Regions from separate parts of the Streptomyces sp. NPDC013317 genome, predicted to be linked through region 1. Evidence: riboswitches for the same ligand, from Rfam matches in the RefSeq annotation. Region 1 holds a riboswitch; each other region holds the start of a gene.
What was found. Region 1 has a riboswitch for cobalamin ahead of ACZ3IJ_RS11850 (energy-coupling factor ABC transporter permease). Riboswitches for the same ligand answer to the same signal wherever they lie in the genome.
Positions count from the first base shown of each region.

Region 1 (3,362 bases):
TCACGAGCGCCACATCCACCACGGGCGCCGGCACGCCGGCCCGCACCAGCCGGGGCAGGACGTCCGAGACGGGCGTCGTGAAGGCGAACAGCAGCACGCCCAGCGACGCCGACGAGGTCCGCAGCAGCAACTCGCCCGCGTGCACGGGCCCGTCGTGCGCGAGCGCCACCAGGCCCCGGTCCCCGCCCACCTCGAGGAGCAGCGGGACCGCTCCCGTCACACAGAAGCCCAGCGGGATGCGGAACGCGCGCCACAACTGGCGCCCCGGCACCCCGGCCGGCCCGAGAAGGACGGCCAGGGTGGCCACCGCGACCAGCACGGCACCCGGCCACGGCGGCAGGCACACCGCGCAGAGCGTCAGACCGAAGCCGAGTGCCGCTTTCTCGCACGGGTGACGGCGGCGCCAGCGACTGCTGTGCGCCGCCGCGTCGATCGGCAGCACCGGCGGCTACTCGTCGCCGGACGTGGACGTGGACGTGGCCGTGGCCGTGGCCGTGGACACCGGCGCCGAAGCAGGCTCGGGCACGGACCTCGGCGACTTCGCGAGCGCGCGGGCCTCGCCCTGCCTGCGACCCTTGTGCAGGCCGAAGTAGTAGGCGAGCACTCCGGCGCCGAGCGCAGCCTGCAGGGAGAAGAGCGCCGACTCGATCTCGCCGGACGGGGGTTCGTACAGCGGGGAGAACCACGGCTCGTAGTCCGGGTCGATCTCCGTGATCGCCGTCTCTGCCTCACCGTCGGCGCCGGTGAACGGCTCCTCCTTGTGGTCGCCCAGTCCCAGGACCAGCGGGAGGACGGCCAGCGCTCCGACGACGAGCAGGAGCAGTGCGTTGATCTTCGCGTTCCGGCTCATCAGGCGCTCGCCTCCGCTTTCTCGTTCTTCTTACGGGACGGGAGCAGCACCCCGAGGCGGGTCAGGTCCGCCTTGCTGGACTGCGTGAGCAGCCGCATGACCAGCACCGTCAGCAGGCCCTCGCTGACGGCGAGCGGCAGCTGCGTGACGGCGAAGATGCCACCGAACTTGGCCAGCGCGCCGAGCACACCGCTGCCCGGGTCCGGGAACGCCAGCGCGAGCTGGACGCTGGTCACGCAGTACGTCGACAGGTCGGCGACGAACGCGCCGAAGAACACGCTCACCATGAGCGGGACGTCGAAGCGGCGAAGCAGCCAGTACGTACCGAAACCGGCCCACGGCCCGACGATCGCCATGGAGAAGACGTTGGCACCGAGCGTGGTGAGCCCGCCGTGGGCGAGCAGCAGTGCCTGGAACAGCAGGGTGATCGTGCCCAGGACCGCCATCACCGGCGGCCGGAACAGGATCGCGCCGAGGCCCGTGCCGGTCGGGTGCGAGCAACTGCCCGTCACCGACGGGATCTTGAGCGCGGACAGAACGAAGGTGAACGCACCGGACGCACCGAGCAACAGGGTGGACTCGGGGTTGGCCTTGACCTCACGGGTCAGCGCGCGGACACCGTGGACGACGAAGGGAGCGGACGCGACGCCCCAGGCGGCCGCGTGCACAGGGGGCAGATACCCCTCGGCTATATGCATGGTTGGGAGACCCTCTCCAGCACCTCGTGGATGGACAACGCACCTTGGCCGGTCTCCTGGCTGACGGGTCATGCCGCCGCGGCTCCGCCTTCCCACACCCCCGCGGTCTCCCGCGGCGGTCCAGTGGCTTCCCCGGAGGGATGGAGCCGGACTTCCCGATCACAGTGGCGAGGGCCGCACCGGTACCGCACCGGTTTCCCGTACACCAAGGCGCTGTGACATTAGTGGGTTGACCAGGTACATCACAACACGGGAGGCGCCGCGGACGGTGTGTGACGGATCTCCCGCGCGCCCCACGCACCCCTGTCGCCCCTGTGCACGCCTCCCGCGCCCCCGCCTCACTCCTTCCGGTACGCGTACGCCTCCGAGGCCGCCGCCACCACCGCGTCCAGGTCCCCGCCGGCGCTCGCCGTGACGAGCGCGGCGACGGCGCCCTCGACGAAGGGGGCGTCCACGAGCCGTGAGCCGTCCGGAAGCTCGTCCTCCTCGGCGAGGAGCGCCTTGACGGTCAGGACGGCGCTGCCGAGGTCGACGAGCAGGGCCACTCCGGCGCCCCCGTCGACCGCGTTCGCCGCCTCGACGATCCGCTCGGAACTCGTGCCGAGACCCCCGTCGGGAGTGCCTCCGGCCGCGGCGACGGGAGCGGTCGCCCCGCCGCCCGCGAGCCCCTGGGCCAGGGCGGCGACCGCGTCGGCCACGGCCGCGCTGTGCGAGACGAGAACGATGCCCACCGTGCCCTGCCGGCCCGTCATGCGGCGGCCACCTCCGCGAGCGCGGCGATCAGCAGGGCCGACGAGGTGGCCCCGGGGTCCTGGTGCCCGACGGAGCGTTCGCCCAGATAGCTCGCCCTGCCCTTGCGCGCCCGGAGCGGGACGGTCGCGAGCGCCCCGCGCTCGGCCGCGTCCCGGGCCGCGGCGAAGGAGTCGCCGAGCTCCTCGGCCGCGGGGGTGAGCGCGTCCAGCATGGTCTTGTCCCCGACCTGGGCCCCGCCGAGCTGCGCGACTGCGGCGACCCCGGCGGCCAGCGCCGCGGCCAGGTCCTCCCGTGTCACCGATGCGGCATCCCCGAGCGCCTTGCCGGTCCGCCGCAGCAGCGTCCCGTACAGCGGCCCCGACGCACCCCCGACCGTGGAGATCAACTGCCGCCCCGCGGCCACGAGTACGGCCCCCGGAGTCTCGGGTGGATCCTTCTCCAGGATGTCCCTCACGGCGGCGAACCCCCGCTTCAGATTGGCGCCGTGGTCCGCGTCGCCGATCGCCGAGTCGAGCTCGGTGAGACGCTCCGCCTCACGGTCGACGACCGCCGCGGCACCGGTCAGCCAGCGACAGAAGAACGCGGCGTCGAACTCCTCCGGTTCGGTCATCCCCGCTCACCGGCCCCAGCGCAGCGCCGGCGTCTGCACGGGCGCGTCCCAGAGCCGGAGCAGCTCCTCGTCGGCCTGACAGAGCGTCACCGAGCAGCCGGCCATGTCGAGCGAGGTCACGTAGTTGCCGACCAGCGTGCGGGCGACGGGCACCCCGCGCTCGGCCAGCACGCGCTGCACCTCGGCGTTGAAACCGTACAGTTCGAGCAGTGGCGTGGCGCCCATCCCGTTCACGAGGGCGAGGACGGGACCGGACGGCCGCAGGTCCTCCAGGACGGCGTCGACGGCGACGTCCGCGATCTCGCCCGAGGTCATCATGGGCCGCCGCTCCCGTCCCGGCTCCCCATGGATTCCGATCCCCAACTCCAGCTCACCTTGCGGTAGTTCGAAAGTGGGACTGCCCTTGGCGGGTGTGGTGCAGGCGCTCAGCGCCACACCGAAACTCCGCGAC
Region 1 is NZ_JBVHDX010000003.1:675,698-679,059, reverse strand. It holds gene cbiQ (cobalt ECF transporter T component CbiQ) at 1-442, opposite strand, end outside; gene ACZ3IJ_RS11855 (energy-coupling factor ABC transporter substrate-binding protein) at 449-850, opposite strand; gene ACZ3IJ_RS11850 (energy-coupling factor ABC transporter permease) at 850-1,548, opposite strand; cobalamin riboswitch at 1,578-1,773, opposite strand; gene ACZ3IJ_RS11845 (PTS-dependent dihydroxyacetone kinase phosphotransferase subunit DhaM) at 1,887-2,300, opposite strand; gene dhaL (dihydroxyacetone kinase subunit DhaL) at 2,297-2,911, opposite strand; gene dhaK (dihydroxyacetone kinase subunit DhaK) at 2,918-3,362, opposite strand, start outside.

Region 2 (3,362 bases), on a different contig from region 1:
TGTTCCCCGACTGGTTCGCGGGCGTGGCCTTCGCGGCCATCGGCATCGGCGCGCTGGTGCCGGCCGCGATCATGTCGATCGCCGCCGCCAACCTCTTCACCCGCAACATCTACAAGGACTTCCTGAAGCCGGACGCCACACCGGAGCAGGAGACCAAGGTCTCCAAGCTGGTGTCGCTGCTCGTCAAGGTCGGCGCGCTCGCCTTCGTCCTCACCATGGACAAGACGGTCGCGATCAACTTCCAGCTGCTCGGCGGCATCTGGATCCTGCAGACCCTCCCGGCGCTGGTCGGCGGCCTGTTCACGCGCTGGTTCCACCGCTGGGCACTGCTCGCCGGCTGGGCCGTCGGCATGGTCTACGGCACGGCGGCGGCGTACGGCGTGGCCAGCCCGACCCAGAAGCACTTCGGCGGCTCGTCCGCCGAGATCCCGGGCATCGGCGAGATCGGCTACATCGGTCTCACCGCCTTCGTGATCAACGTGATCGTCACCGTCGTCCTGACCTTCGTCCTGAAGGCCGTGAAGGCGCCCGAGGGCGTCGACGAGACCTCTCCGTCGGACTACACGGCGGACGCGGGCGACGCGGGCGTGAAGCCGCTGCCCAAGGTCGGCGCCGGTCACTGACCGTTCCGGTACGGCGAAGGGCCCGGGGTCTCCGCGAGGAAATCCCGGGCCCTTCCGTGTGCCCCCGAGGCAGACTTCCCTCCATGGACTTCACCATCAGAGCGGTACGGCCCGAGGAGCACGAGACCCTCGGCGACATCACCGCGCGCGCCTACCTCGACGACGGACACCTCGACTTCGGCGAGGCGGACGACTACCTCCACCTGCTGCGGGACGTGCCCCGGCGGGTCGCGGAGGCGGAGGTGCTGGTGGCGGTGGACCGCACGGGCACCGTCCTCGGCGGGGTGACCTTCGCCCGGGGCGGTGAGGAGTGGGCCGACATCGCGGGCGAGGGCGAGGCCGAGTTCCGGATGCTCGCCGTGGCGAAGGAGGCGCGGGGCCGGGGCGTCGGCGAGGCGCTCGTACGGGCCTGTGTGGAGCGGGCGCGGGAGACCGGGGGATGCCGTCGCGTGGTGCTCTCCACCCAGGCCCGGATGGCCGCCGCGCACCGGATGTACGAGCGAACGGGCTTCGTCCGCACGCCCGGCCGGGACTGGAGTCCGCTCGCCGACATGGACCCCCTGCTCACCTACGCCTTGGAGCTCTGACTCGCCAACGACACAACATGTGGGGGGTGCTTCGAGGAGCGCCCCCCACATGTATGCTCATCCTCGCTGTCCTCGCAGGGGAATCCGGTGGAAATCCGGAACTGTCCCGCAACGGTGTGGTTTCTGCGTGCTTGCGCACGCGGACCGAGTCCGAAGACCTGCGGACGGCGCGCCCGGTCCTTCCGTTCCGGGTGCCACAGACGTCCGGGCCTCGCGGAGTGGGCCGTGGCGCGGCCCTCCCCTGTCCACGGGTGCGGCCGCCGCCCGCCTCCCTCCGCCGGCCCCGAGCCGAGCGAGGGAGAGCCCCACGTGACCATCGCGCCCGCCGATCCGGCCGCAGCGATCGAGAGCGACGGCAACGAGAGCGACGGACCCGGGACCGTGCTTCTGCGGACCCTGACCGACCTCACCGCCGACCTCACCGACACCGACCCCGGCAAGGTCGCCGCCGCCGCGCTGCGCGGCCGCAACGCCGGTTCGGACGAGGCGGAGCTGCGCGAGCTGGCCACGGAGGCGGCGGCGGGTCTGATCGCCGAGGACCCGGCGTACTCACGGCTCGCCGCCCGGCTGCTCACGATCACCATCGCCGACGAGGCGGCCTCGCAGGGCTCGGTCACCTTCTCGTCGTCCGTCACCGTCGGTCACCGCGAGGGCCTGATCGCCGACCGTACGGCCGAGTTCGTCCGGCGGCACTCCGAGCGGCTCGACGCGCTCATCGACGCGGACGCGGACGACCGCTTCGGCTACTTCGGTCTGCGGACCCTCTACTCGCGCTATCTGCTGCGTCACCCGATCACCCGCCAGGTGATCGAGACCCCGCAGCACTTCATGCTGCGCGTCGCCTGCGGCCTCGCCGAGGACGACTCCACCCGCGCGCTCGACGAGGTCGCCGCGCTGTACGGGCTGATGAGCCGGCTCGACTACCTGCCCTCCTCCCCCACACTCTTCAACTCCGGCACCCGCCACCCGCAGATGTCGTCCTGCTACCTCCTCGACTCCCCGCTGGACGAGCTGGACTCCATCTACGACCGGTACCACCAGGTCGCGCGGCTCTCGAAGCACGCGGGCGGCATCGGCCTGTCGTACTCCCGCATCCGCGCCCGCGGTTCGCTGATCCGCGGCACCAACGGGCACTCCAACGGCATCGTGCCGTTCCTGAAGACACTGGACGCCTCGGTGGCGGCCGTGAACCAGGGCGGACGGCGCAAGGGCGCGGCCGCGGTCTACCTGGAGACCTGGCACGCGGACATCGAGGAGTTCCTGGAGCTCCGTGACAACACCGGTGAGGACGCCCGGCGTACGCACAACCTGAACCTGGCGCACTGGATCCCGGACGAGTTCATGCGCCGGGTCAACGCGGACGCCGAGTGGTCGCTCTTCTCCCCGGCTGACGTGCCCGAGCTCGTCGACCTGTGGGGCGAGGAGTTCGACGCCGCGTACCGCGCCGCCGAGGCGAAGGGCCTGGCCCGCAAGACCATGCCGGCCCGTGACCTGTACGGCCGGATGATGCGGACCCTGGCCCAGACCGGCAACGGTTGGATGACCTTCAAGGACGCCTCGAACCGTACGGCCAACCAGACCGCCGAGCCGGGCCACACCGTCCACTCCTCCAATCTCTGCACGGAGATCCTGGAGGTCACGGACGACGGCGAGACGGCCGTCTGCAACCTGGGCTCGGTCAACCTCGGCGCGTTCGTGGTCGGTTCGGACATCGACTGGGAGCGGCTCGACGCGACCGTCCGTACGGCCGTCACCTTCCTCGACCGGGTCGTCGACATCAACTTCTACCCGACCGAGCAGGCGGGCCGCTCCAACGCCCGCTGGCGCCCGGTCGGCCTGGGCGCGATGGGCCTCCAGGACGTCTTCTTCCAGCTCAAGCTGCCCTTCGACTCCCCCGAGGCTCGCGCGCTGTCGACCCGCATCGCCGAGCGGATCATGCTCGCCGCGTACGAGGCGTCCGCCGACCTCGCCGAGCGCAACGGGCCGGTGCCGGCCTGGGACAAGACCCGCGCGGCCCGCGGTGTCCTGCACCCCGACCACTACGACGTGGAGCTCAACTGGCCCGAGCGCTGGACGGCGCTGCGCGAGCGGATCGCCGCGGTCGGCATGCGCAACAGCCTGCTGCTCGCCATCGCGCCGACGGCGACGATCG
Region 2 is NZ_JBVHDX010000002.1:546,301-549,662, forward strand. It holds gene mctP (monocarboxylate uptake permease MctP) at 1-623, shown strand, start outside; gene ACZ3IJ_RS07205 (GNAT family N-acetyltransferase) at 707-1,210, shown strand; cobalamin riboswitch at 1,243-1,390, shown strand; gene ACZ3IJ_RS07210 (ribonucleoside-diphosphate reductase subunit alpha) at 1,520-3,362, shown strand, end outside.
Region 2: linked by a shared signal. The riboswitch ahead of ACZ3IJ_RS07210 (ribonucleoside-diphosphate reductase subunit alpha) and the one ahead of ACZ3IJ_RS11850 (energy-coupling factor ABC transporter permease) in region 1 are both predicted to bind cobalamin.

Region 3 (3,362 bases), on a different contig from region 1:
AGTTCTGGTTCTCGATGGTCAAGGTCACCGCGATCGTCGGCATGATCCTCATCTGCGCCGGCATCCTCACCATCGGCTTCTCCGACGCCGGTGACACCGCCTCCATGACCCTGCTGTGGTCCGAGGGCGGCTTCTTCCCCAAGGGCATCGGCTCCACCCTGATGACCCTGCAGATGGTCATGTTCGCCTTCCTCGCCGTCGAGCTGGTCGGCGTCACGGCGGGCGAGTCCAAGGACCCGAAGACCGTCCTGCCCAAGGCCATCAACACCGTGCCGTGGCGCATCGCCGTCTTCTACGTCGGCGCGCTGATCATGATCCTGTCGGTCGTCCCGTGGACCCACTTCCAGCCGGGCGTATCCCCGTTCGTCGCGGCCTTCGAGAAGATGGGCCTCGGCGTCGGCGCCGCGATCGTGAACTTCGTCGTCCTGACCGCCGCGCTCTCCTCCTGCAACTCGGGCATGTACTCCACCGGCCGCATGCTGCGCGACCTCGCGCTCAACGGCCAGGGCCCGAAGTTCTTCACCAAGCTCACCAAGAACGGTCTGCCGCTGGTCGGCACCTCGTTCTCGGCCGGCCTGATGATGGTGGGCGTCTGGATCAACTACCAGTGGCCCGGCGACGCCTTCAACTACGTCGTCTCCTTCGCCACCATCTCCGGCATGTGGGCCTGGATCATGATCCTGGTCTGCCAGGTCCGCTTCCGTCGCAAGGCCGACCGCGGCGAGCTGCCCCAGTCGTCCTTCAAGGCGCCCGGCGGCATCTGGTGCAGCCTCTTCGCCCTCGCCTTCATCGGCATGGTCATCGTGCTGATGGGCATCGACAAGGACGCCCGGATCTCGCTCTACTGCGCGCCGCTGTGGGGCCTGATCCTCGGGGTCTCCTACCTGGTCCTGAAGGCCCGCAACCCGGAGGGCGCGGCCTTCGCCAAGCGCTCCTGACCCGGCCTGTCCAGCATTCGGGCCGCTCCGTACCACTCCTCGGTACGGAGCGGCCCCTCTGCTTATCCTGTCGGACATGCTGACCATCACCCGGGCCCTGTACGACCAGATCGTGGAACACTCCCGCGCGGACCACCCCGACGAGGCCTGCGGCGTGGTCGCGGGTCCCGCCGGCAGCGGCCGCCCCGAGCGGTTCATCCCGATGCTGAACGCGGCGCGCTCGCCCACGTTCTACGAGTTCGACTCCGCCGACCTCCTCAAGCTCTACCGCGAGATGGACGACCGGGACGAGGAGCCCGTGATCGTCTACCACTCGCACACCGCCACCGAGGCCTACCCGTCCCGTACCGACATCACGTACGCCAACGAGCCCGGCGCGCACTACGTCCTCGTCTCCACCGCCGACACCGACGGCGCGGGCCCCTTCCAGTTCCGCTCCTACCGGATCGTCGAGGGCGTCGTGACCGAGGAGGACGTGAAGGTCGTCGAGGAGTACGGCGTCTGAGACACTGACGCGACCATCAGGGCGGCAGGACCCAGGAAGCCGGTGCGAATCCGGCACGGTCCCGCCACTGTGACCGGCCCCTCCGGGGGCCGGAAGCCAGGAACTGACCTGCCGCCTCTCACCACCGACTGGGGACGTGGAAATCCCCGGAGGAGGCTCGTCCGCCATGACCTGGCCCCGTCGTACCCTGCTGCCCGCCGCCGCCCTCGTCCCGCTGCTCGCGGCCTGCGCGGCCCCCGCTGAGAAGGACGCCCCCGCCGCCAAGGCCGCACCGGGGTTCCCGTACACCGTCTCCAACTGCGGTGTGAAGACGACCTACCAGGCACCGCCGCAGCGGGTCGTCACCATGAACCAGCACGTCACCGAGGTGATGCTCGCCCTCGGCCTGGAGAAGTCCCTCGTCGGCACGGCCTACCTCGACGACCGGATCCTGCCCGCGTACAAGAAGGCGTACGACTCATTGCCGGTCCTCGCCAAGGAGTACCCCTCCAAGGAGGCCCTGCTCGCCGCGAACCCCGACTTCGTCTACGGCGGCTACTCCAGCGCCTTCGACGCGAAGGCCGGACGCGCCCGGGACGACCTGAAGGCGGCGGGCGTCAACACCCGCCTGAACATGGAGTACTGCCCCTCCGGCGCCTCCTCCCTCGCCGACCTGTACCGCGAGGTCGACGAGGTGGCCCGGACCTTCGGCGTCCCCGAACGCGGCACGGAGTGGACGGCCGGGGCGAAGAAGACGGTCACGGCGACCGGGCAGAGGCTCGACGGGGTCACCCCTGTCCCGGTGTTCGTCTACGACAGCGGCGACAAGACCGCGTTCACCGCCGGAGGCAAGGGAATCGGCAACGAGCTGATCTCCCTCGCGGGCGGCCGGAACGTCTTCGCCGACCTCGGCAAGCCCTTCGGGGACGCGACCTGGGAGCAGGTCGTCGCCCGCAAGCCGGAGGTGATCGTCATCTACGACTACGGCTCCACGACCGTCGAACAGAAGAAGAAGCGCCTCCTCGACGACCCGGCCCTCCAGGACGTCCCGGCGGTCAAGAACCGCCGCTTCGCCGTCCTGCCGCTCTCCGACGCCGTCCTCGGTGTCCGGGTCCCCGCGGCGATCGAGAAGCTCGCCACCCAGCTCCACCCGACCCGATGACCGCCACCTCGTCCCCGCCCCCGTCCCCGGCCGCCGGAGCGGAACGGGACACGGCCCCCGAGGGCCGGGCCCCGGCCGCTCCGGCGCCGGCCGGGCGCGGGCGGTTCGCACTCGTCCTCGGGGGGCTGGTCGCCGCGCTCGCGGCAGCCGTCGTCGCCGGGGTCGCACTCGGGTCGGTACGGATACCCGTGGGCGCGGTCACCGAGATCCTCACCGGCCGCGCCGCCCCCTCCCCGTACCGCACGATCGTGCTCGACGTCCGGCTGCCGCGCGTCCTGCTCGGCGCGGTCGTCGGCGCCGGGCTCGCCGTCGTCGGCGCCGTCCTCCAGGCCCTCGTCCGCAACCGCCTCGCCGACCCCTTCCTCCTGGGCATCTCCTCGGGAGCGTCCACCGGGGCCGTCCTCGTGCTCGTCCTCGGCGTCGGCGGCGGGATCACCACCACCGTCGCCATGCCCGCCGGGGCCTTCGCCGGCGCCCTGCTCGCCCTGGTCCTCGTCTACGCGCTCGCCCGCCGCGGCTCCACGATGACCGGCTCCCGGCTCGTCCTCGCCGGCGTCGCCGTCTCGTACATCCTCTCCGCGCTGACCACCCTGCTCCTCGTCCTCGCGGGCCGCCCCGAACACTTCCAGGAGGCGATGTTCTGGTCCCTCGGCGGCCTCGGCAGCGCCCGCTGGGACACCCTCGCCCTGCCCGCCGCCGTCCTCGTCCTCGGCGTCGCCGCCCTGCTCACCCTCGCCCGCCCCCTGGACCTGCTCCTCGTCGGCGAGGAGGGCGCGAC
Region 3 is NZ_JBVHDX010000014.1:104,212-107,573, forward strand. It holds gene ACZ3IJ_RS29670 (amino acid permease) at 1-938, shown strand, start outside; gene ACZ3IJ_RS29675 (M67 family metallopeptidase) at 1,015-1,443, shown strand; adenosylcobalamin (AdoCbl) riboswitch at 1,451-1,601, shown strand; gene ACZ3IJ_RS29680 (ABC transporter substrate-binding protein) at 1,610-2,584, shown strand; gene ACZ3IJ_RS29685 (FecCD family ABC transporter permease) at 2,581-3,362, shown strand, end outside.
Region 3: linked by a shared signal. The riboswitch ahead of ACZ3IJ_RS29680 (ABC transporter substrate-binding protein) and the one ahead of ACZ3IJ_RS11850 (energy-coupling factor ABC transporter permease) in region 1 are both predicted to bind cobalamin.

Region 4 (3,362 bases), on a different contig from region 1:
GGCCGCACCGACGCTCGCACCCGGAGAAGTGGACGGGGAGACCGCCGCGGCCGGGAGTGGCGTCGGCGCGCACGTCCGCGAGGGACTTGGCGCAGCCGGGGCGCCCGGTGCAGGCGCCGACGCCGACCCAGGGGTCGGCGGGCCGGGTGATGAGGCCGGCCGCGTCGAGCTCCGGCAGTCGCTCGGGGGAGGCCCCGACGACGACGGCACCACGCCAGGGCGTGAGCCGCACCTCGTCGGCGGGCAACAGCGCCCGGAGTTGGGCGGCGGTCAGCCGCCCGAGGGGCGCGAGCACGTGCAGCGCGCGCCCGCCGAGCGCTCCGGGCTCGGGCGGAGCGCGGTGCGGCAGCGGCGGTGCGGGGGTGACGGGGCGGGCGTCGACGCCGGCCCGCGCGAGTGCGGCGGCGAGGTCGAGGAGGCCGGTCTCGGCGTTCGCCGCGCCGGCCCCGTCCTCCGGGCCGTCGGCGCCCGGCAGCCCGTTCGGGCCGGCGGCGTCGGTGGCTTCCGCTTCCGGCGCTCCGGAGCGCGGCAGTTCCTTCACGCGCCACGCGCCGTTTCCGGCGTCCTGTGCGGCCCGCAGGAACGCGTCGGCCGCGGCGAGCGCGGCTCGCGGCGCGTCGGCACCTGCGACGCGGAACGCCTGTCCGCCGACGCACAGCAGGGCGTCGGCGGCGCGCGGCGCGGGGCCGACGCTCCCGCTCGCCGTGGCTCCGCCGGGCGACGGGCTCGTGCCCGTCCGGTCGGCGTCCGGCCGGGGGCCTTCTGCGATCAAGGTCACATCTCCGCCCAGCCCCGCCACGTCGCCGCGGCCGTCGTCCAGGGCGAAGAGGAAGCGGCCCGAGAGGGCCGCCGTCCAGGGGGTCGCGCACAGCAGCGCGTCCAGCTCGCGGGCCCACAACTGGACGTCCGCGTGGCCGAGTCCGTCCAGTGTGGCCGCCGGGGAGGCGACGATGTTGCGGACCCGTTCGTGGGTGGTCGAGGGGAGGAGGCCCGCCTCCGCCAGGCGGTCCGCCAGTTCCGCGCCGCAGCCCTCGCCGAGGCCCCGCAGCTCCACGTTCCCCCGGGACGTGACCGTCACCCGTCCGTCGCCCAGGGACTCCGCCGCCGACGCCAGAACCTGGACCTGACGAGACGTCAACAACCCTGCGGGCAGGCGCAGTCGGGCCAGGCGACCGTCGTCGGCGGGGTGCAGTCGGAGCGCCCCGGGGCAGGCGTCGCCACGGTCCCGTATGAGAGGTTCGCCCTGGTTGGGCGCAGGGGGCGTGGTGGGCGGCATGGCGGCGAGCATACCCACGTGAATCCGGGTGACCCCCCGGGCCGCCGAGCGCACGATCTACTATGCAGATCGGCATGGGGTCCCAGGACCCCGGGGAGGAAGCCCGGTGAGAATCCGGCGCGGTCCCGCCACTGTGAGCCGGGTCCCGGAAGGGGCCGGGTGAGTCAGGAACTCCTGCCGTCCACACGACCACCCGGGGCGCGGACAACCCCGAGGAAGGCCTGCGCACGCATGCGAATTCTGTTGCTGTCGCACTCCGACACCGACCTGCTCAGCGCCCGCGCGGCCGGCGGCCCCGTCGCGTACCGGTTCGCCAACCCCTCCCGCCTCGCCCTGGACGACCTGCCCGGGCTCCTGGACGGCGCCGACCTCGTTCTCGTACGCCTCCTCGGCGGTCTGCGCGCCTGGGAGGACGGCCTGGACGCCCTGCGGGCGACGGAGAAGCCGCTGGTCGTGCTCTCCGGGGAACAGGCTCCCGACGCCCAGCTGATGGAGGCCTCCACCGTCCCTGTCGGCGTCGCCACCGAGGCCCACGCCTACCTCGCGCACGGCGGCCCGGCCAACCTGGAGCAGCTGGCCCGGTTCCTCTCCGACACCGTGCTGCTCACCGGTCACGGCTTCGACGCCCCGGCCGCCGCGCCCACCTGGGGCCCGCTGGAGCGGGAGGCGCGCGCCACCGACGGCCCGACCGTCGCCGTGCTCTACTACCGCGCCCACCACATGAGCGGGAACACCGCCTTCGTCGACTCGCTCTGCGCGGCGATCGAGGACGCGGGCGCGCGTGCCCTGCCGCTGTACGTCGCCTCCCTGCGCGCCCCCGAGCCGGAGCTGCTCGACACCCTTCGTACGGCCGACGCGATCGTCACCACCGTCCTCGCGGCCGGCGGCACCAAGCCCGCCGAGGCGCAGGCGGGCGGGGACGAGGACGCCTGGGACGCGGGCGCGCTCGCCGCCCTCGACGTGCCGATCCTGCAGGCGCTCTGCCTCACCGGCTCGCGCGCCGCCTGGGAGGAGAACGACGAGGGCCTCTCCCCGCTGGACGCCGCGAGCCAGGTCGCCGTGCCCGAGTTCGACGGCCGGCTCATCACCGTCCCGTTCTCCTTCAAGGAGATCGACGAGGACGGACTTCCGGCGTACGTCGCCGACACCGAGCGCGCCGCGCGCGTCGCCGGGATCGCGGTCCGCCACGCCCGCCTGCGGCACATCCCGAACGCCGAGAAGAGGCTCGCGCTGGTCCTCTCCGCGTACCCGACCAAGCACTCCCGGATCGGCAACGCGGTCGGCCTCGACACCCCCGCCTCCGCCGTCGCGCTCCTGCGGCGCCTGCGTGAGGAGGGGTACGACTTCGGCCCGGTCGAGGAGATCCCCGGGCTGGTCTCCGGGGACGGCGACGAGCTGATCTACGCCCTGATCGAGGCCGGTGGCCACGACCAGGACTGGCTGACCGAGGAGCAGCTGGCGAAGAACCCCGTCCGCATCCCGGCCGCCGACTACCGCCGCTGGTACGCGACCCTCCCGGCCGAGCTGCGCGAGGCCGTCGAGGAGCACTGGGGCCCGGCGCCCGGCGAGATGTTCCTCGACCGGTCCCGCAACCCCGAGGGCGACATCGTCCTCGCCGCCCTGCGGCGCGGGAACCTCCTCGTCCTCATCCAGCCGCCGCGCGGCTTCGGCGAGAACCCGATCGCGATCTACCACGACCCCGATCTCCCGCCGTCCCACCACTACCTGGCCGCCTACCGCTGGATCGCGGCGCGCGCCGAGGACGGCGGCTTCGGCGCCGACGCGATGGTCCACCTCGGCAAGCACGGCAACCTGGAGTGGCTGCCCGGCAAGAACGCCGGCCTGTCCGCCGCCTGCGGACCGGACGCGGCGCTCGGCGACATCCCGCTGGTCTACCCGTTCCTGGTCAACGACCCGGGCGAGGGCACGCAGGCCAAGCGTCGCGTGCACGCGACGCTGGTCGACCACCTGGTGCCGCCGATGGCCCGCGCCGACTCGTACGGCGACATCGCCCGCCTGGAGCAGCTGCTCGACGAGTACGCGCAGATCTCCTCCATGGACCCGTCCAAGCTGCCCGCCATCCGCG
Region 4 is NZ_JBVHDX010000008.1:264,986-268,347, reverse strand. It holds gene ACZ3IJ_RS22295 (cobalamin biosynthesis protein CobG) at 1-1,288, opposite strand, end outside; cobalamin riboswitch at 1,334-1,468, shown strand; gene cobN (cobaltochelatase subunit CobN) at 1,508-3,362, shown strand, end outside.
Region 4: linked by a shared signal. The riboswitch ahead of cobN (cobaltochelatase subunit CobN) and the one ahead of ACZ3IJ_RS11850 (energy-coupling factor ABC transporter permease) in region 1 are both predicted to bind cobalamin.